Regions from separate parts of the Agrococcus jenensis genome, predicted to be linked through region 1. Evidence: predicted binding sites of a transcription regulator. Region 1 holds the regulator's gene; the other holds the start of a gene.

What was found. The regulator LexA, encoded in region 1, represses DNA repair genes until DNA is damaged. The targets are predictions, from matches to a motif close to TCGAACANNTGTTCGA.
Region 2: EDD26_RS13425 (Rv2578c family radical SAM protein) is a predicted target of LexA. The motif match lies at 1,255-1,270, and genes of this name have one in related genera.

The regions. Positions count from the first base shown of each region.
Region 1 is NZ_RKHJ01000001.1:1,965,817-1,968,208, reverse strand. It holds gene EDD26_RS09710 (histidinol-phosphate transaminase) at 1-578, opposite strand, end outside; gene EDD26_RS09705 (hypothetical protein) at 628-990, opposite strand; gene lexA (transcriptional repressor LexA) at 1,212-1,835, shown strand; gene hflX (GTPase HflX) at 1,839-2,392, opposite strand, start outside.
Region 2 is NZ_RKHJ01000001.1:2,725,396-2,727,787, forward strand. It holds gene EDD26_RS13420 (YdcF family protein) at 47-1,027, opposite strand; gene EDD26_RS13425 (Rv2578c family radical SAM protein) at 1,279-2,340, shown strand; gene EDD26_RS13430 (AAA family ATPase) at 2,356-2,392, opposite strand, start outside.

The DNA.
Region 1 (2,392 bases):
GCCTCGTCGACGAGCACGATGCCGCGCGCAGCCTCGGCGGCGGCCTCGACGACGTCGAGGCCGATCGCCGTGCCGGTGGGGTTGTTGGGCGAGCAGAGGAAGACGACGTCCGGGTCGTGCTCGGCGATCGCGGCGCGCACGGCGTCCGGGCTGATGGTGAAGTCGGCGGCGCGCGGCACCGGCACCCACCGCATGCCGACGCCCTGCGCGAGCAGCGGGTACATCGAGTACGTGGGGGTGAACGACAGCAGCGAGCGGCCGGGGCCGCCGAAGGCCTGCAGCACGTGCTGCAGCACCTCGTTCGAGCCGTTGCCCGCCCACAGCTGCGCGGGCTCGAGGCCGTGCCCGAGGTAGTCGGCGAAGGCACGGCGGAGCGCGTCGAACTCGCGGTCCGGATAGCGGTTCGCGTCCGGGAGCGCGCGAGCGATCTCCTGCACGATGTCGAGCGCGACCGCCTCCGGCACGCGGTAGGCGTTCTCGTTGACGTTGAGCCGCACCGGCACGTCGAGCTGCGGGGCGCCGTACGGCGTCAGCCCGCGCAGGTCGTCGCGGATGGGGAGGTCGTCGAGGCTCGTCACCGAACCAGCCTAGGACGGCGCGCGAGCCGCGCCGGGCGCGGCCCCGCGCTCAGCGCGAGTAGTGCGCGGGGATCGCCAGCTGCTCGCCGGGCTGGATCGCGCCGGCGATGCCGTTGAGCAGCTCGATCTCGGCGATCACGTCGCGCGGGTCGGCCTCGGGGGCGACGGCCTCGGCGATCTGCCAGAGCGACTGGCCCGGCAGCACCGTGATGTGCTCGAACTCGGCGGTGCTGGTGGAGGACGACGCGACGGCGCCGGCGAGCGCGCCGCCCAGGACGCCGGCACCGGCAAGGGTGCCCGCGACGATGACGGGGGCGGCGACGAGCAGCGCGAGGGCGCGGCGACCGCGCGGCGTCATGCGCACCCGGACGGTCGGCGTGCCGGTGATGCGTGCGGTGGCGATGGCAGTCATGGCCTGCTCCTCTCGTGGGATCCGCAGCCGGTGCTCGGCCGGGAGCACCGGCCGCGAATCTCTGTTTCGAACCTATCTTCGATTCCACGGATGCGTCAAGCCCTGTCGCGGAGAATCTCCACGACACGCTCGAACATCCGTTTGATCCGGGCACCCTGTCGGATACGCTTTCGAACCACCAGGAGTCAAGCAGGGGCTACTGACATCGAGAGCGGGCGGGCATGGCGAGGCAGCTGACGGACAAGCAGCAGGCGATCCTGCAGATGATCCAGCGAGCGGTGCGCCAGCGCGGCTACCCGCCCAGCTACCGCGAGATCGGCGACGCCGTCGGGCTCTCCTCGCTCTCGAGCGTCACCCACCAGCTCGGCCAGCTCGAGCTCGCCGGCGCGATCCGCCGCGACCCCTCGCGCCCCCGCACCATCGAGGTGCTCGTCGACGACGAGGTCGACGAGACCGCCGGCAGCGTCGACCAGGCCACGTTCGTGCCGCTCGTCGGCCGCATCGCCGCCGGCATCCCGATCACGGCGGAGCAGCAGGTCGAGGACGTCTTCCCGCTGCCGAAGCAGCTCGTCGGCACCGGCGACCTCTTCATGCTCAAGGTCGTCGGCGACTCGATGATCGACGCCGCGATCTGCGACGGCGACTGGGTCGTCGTGCGACAGCAGCAGACGGCCGACAACGGCGACATCGTCGCCGCGATGCTCGACGGCGAGGCCACCGTGAAGGTCTTCAAGCAGCGCGACGGCCACACGTGGCTGCTGCCCCGCAACTCGGCGTTCGAGCCGATCCTCGGCGACGAGTCCGACGTGCTGGGTCGCGTCGTCGCCGTGCTGCGAGCCGTCTAGGCGTCAGGCGGCCGGCTCGACCCGGAACTCCGCCAGCTGCGCGAGCGCCGCCTCGGTGACCTTCGCGTCGACGCGCGTGCCCGCCTCCTCGTAGGCCTCGCGCAGCACCTCGAAGCGGTCGTGGAGCATCGCGATGATGTCGCCACGGTCGAACGGCACGAGCAGCGACACCGCGACCTCGGGCCGCGGCAGCAGCTCGGCGATCCTCGCGAGGATCGCGTCGACGCCCTCGCCCGTCCGCGCGGAGGCGAAGACGCCGTCCGGCTGCAGACCGCGCAGCACGAGCCGCTCGTCGTCGCTGATGAGGTCGGCCTTGTTGAACACGACGACCTCGGGGATCGAGCGCGCGCCCGTCTCGCCCAGCACGTCGCGCACGGTCGCGATCTGCGCCGCCGGGTCCGGGTGGCTCGCGTCGACGACGTGCACGACGACGTCCGACTCCGCCACCTCCTCGAACGTCGAGCGGAACGCCTCGACGAGCTGGTGCGGCAGGTTGCGCACGAAGCCGACCGTGTCGGCGATCGTGAACTCGCGGCCGTCGGGCGTGGTCGAGCGCC
Region 2 (2,392 bases), 760 kb from region 1:
CGGGGGTCGCTCAATCCTACGGTCCGGCCCCGCGGTGACGGACCGGCTACGGGCCCGCCTGCTGCGTCACCACGAGCGCCCAGACCGCGAGCGCCTCGAGCGCGATCGCGGCGGCGAGGCACCACCATCGCAGGTCGGCGGCGATCGCGAGCGCCTCGCGCACGATGGCGCCGGGCCGGTAGGAGGGCCGGGTCCACGCGCCGATCACGGTGCCGTCGATGCCGGCCTCGGCGAGCAGGCCGGCGGTGCGGTAGGCGTGGTACTCGCTCGTGACGACGGCGAGCGGCGCCCGGCCGGGCGCGGTGACGAGCGGCCGCGACAGCCGCAGGTTCTCGCGGGTGGTGGTGGACGCGTCCTCGAGGTCGATCGCGGATGCCGGCACGCCCAGCTGCCGCTCGAGGTGCTCGGCCATCGCCGACGCCTCCGAGCGCACCTCGTCGGCGCCCTGCCCGCCCGAGACGACGATCCGCGCGTCCGGCCGCTGCGCGACCGCATCGCGCCACACCTCGGCACCCCGCTGCACGCGACGGCGCAGCAGCGGGCCCACCTCGCGGCCGCGGAGGCCCGCGCCGAGGATGAGCACCGTGCCGGGCGGCGGCGGCGTGCGCGCAGCGCGGGCGTGCACGAGCATCGCGACGACGAGCACGGCGGTGCCGACGCCGGCGGCCCAGAGCGGCAGCGCGACGAGCAGCGCCGCCCGGGCGAGCACGGGGTCGAGCGCGCCGGCCACCACGATCGCCGCCGCGAGCGCCGCCATGCCGGCGCCCAGCGCAGCGATCAGCCGGTCGACCCGGCGCACGCGCACGAGCCGGGGCAGCATGAGCGCGTGCCAGAGCGAGGCGCCGCCGAGGCCGAGCGTCGCGATCGCCGCGACGGTGACGAGCAGCGCCCACCCGCCGTGCTCGAGCGGCACGTCGAGCCACTCGGCGACCGGCCGCTGCAGCAGCCGTGCGGCGAGCAGCGCACCGGTGGCGACGACGAGCGCCGCCCACAGCGCCGGGGCGAGCACGCGCATCCGCCGTCGCATCGCCACCTCAGCACCCTAGCCGCGCCGGCCTCCGCGCTCGCGCCTCCCGGCGAGCTCCTCTCGGCGAGCTCCGCCCCCCGCCGACCCCTCCGCACCGACCCCTCCGCACAACGCAAGCCCGGCGGCCCGGATCCGGCCCCATCGGGTGACGCTCGCCCGCTCGCCCGCTGGACCAGCCCGGCGGGCTTGCGTTGTGCGCACGGCTGCGGGGCGAGGTTGCACGGTGATCGAACGTGTGTTCGAATGGAGGCATGCGGTGGGAGGGACAGACGGCGGCACACGTCGACGCGGATGCGCTGCCGGGGCTCGAGGAGCGCGGCAGCGTGCTGGAGTCGTGGCCGACGCCCGGCTTCGACGGCGCCTCCTTCCTCGAGGTGACGGCGAAGAGCGCCCTCAACCACGTCGCCGGCGACGGCTTCATGGGTGGCGCGTGGACGATCAACCCTTACCGCGGCTGCCAGCACGCGTGCCGCTACTGCTTCGCGCGCAACACGCACACCTACCTCGACCTCGACGCGGGCGCCGACTTCGACTCCCGCATCGTCGTGAAGGCGAACCTGGTCGAGGTGCTCGAGCGCGAGCTCGCCGGGCCGCGCAAGGACGTCACGGCCGTGCAGCTCGGCACGAACACCGACCCCTACCAGCGCGCCGAGGGCCGCTACCGGCTGATGCCCGGCGTGCTGCGAGCGCTCGCGCGGCACGGCGCCTCGATCTCGATCCTCACGAAGGGCACGCTGCTGCGCCGCGACCTGCCGCTGCTCGCCGAGATCGCGCGCGACGTGCCGGTCTCGATCGCGATGTCGATCGCCATCTTCGACGACGAGCTGCAGCAGCAGGTCGAGCCGGGCACCCCGACGACCCGGTCGCGGCTCGAGACCGTCCGCGCGGTGCGCGACGCCGGGCTCGACTGCGCCGTCTTCGCGATGCCGGTGCTGCCGGGGCTCACCGACACGCGCGCGCACCTCGAGACGGCCTTCGCGTCGATCGCCGAGGCGGGCGCGACGCGCGCGATCGCGAGCGCCCTGCACCTGCGGCCCGGCGCCCGCGAGTGGTACACGCAGTGGCTGCGCGAGGCGCACCCGCACCTCGTGCCGCTCTACGCGCGCATCTACGGCACCGGCAGCTACGCCGACCGCGGCTACCGCGACTGGCTCCGCGACCGCATCCGCCCGCTCATGCGCGAGCACCGGCTCCGACCGGTGCAGGTGACCGCGGGCACGGGTCTCGCCGCGCCCGGGAGCGCGCCGCCGCCGCGCGCGCGGCAGCTCGCGTCGACGAGCGAGCCGCTCGTCGCCGCGCCCACGCTCTTCTGACAGGCCCGCGGCCCGTCAGCGCTTCGGCCAGTGCCAGCCCGGCTGGTCGAGC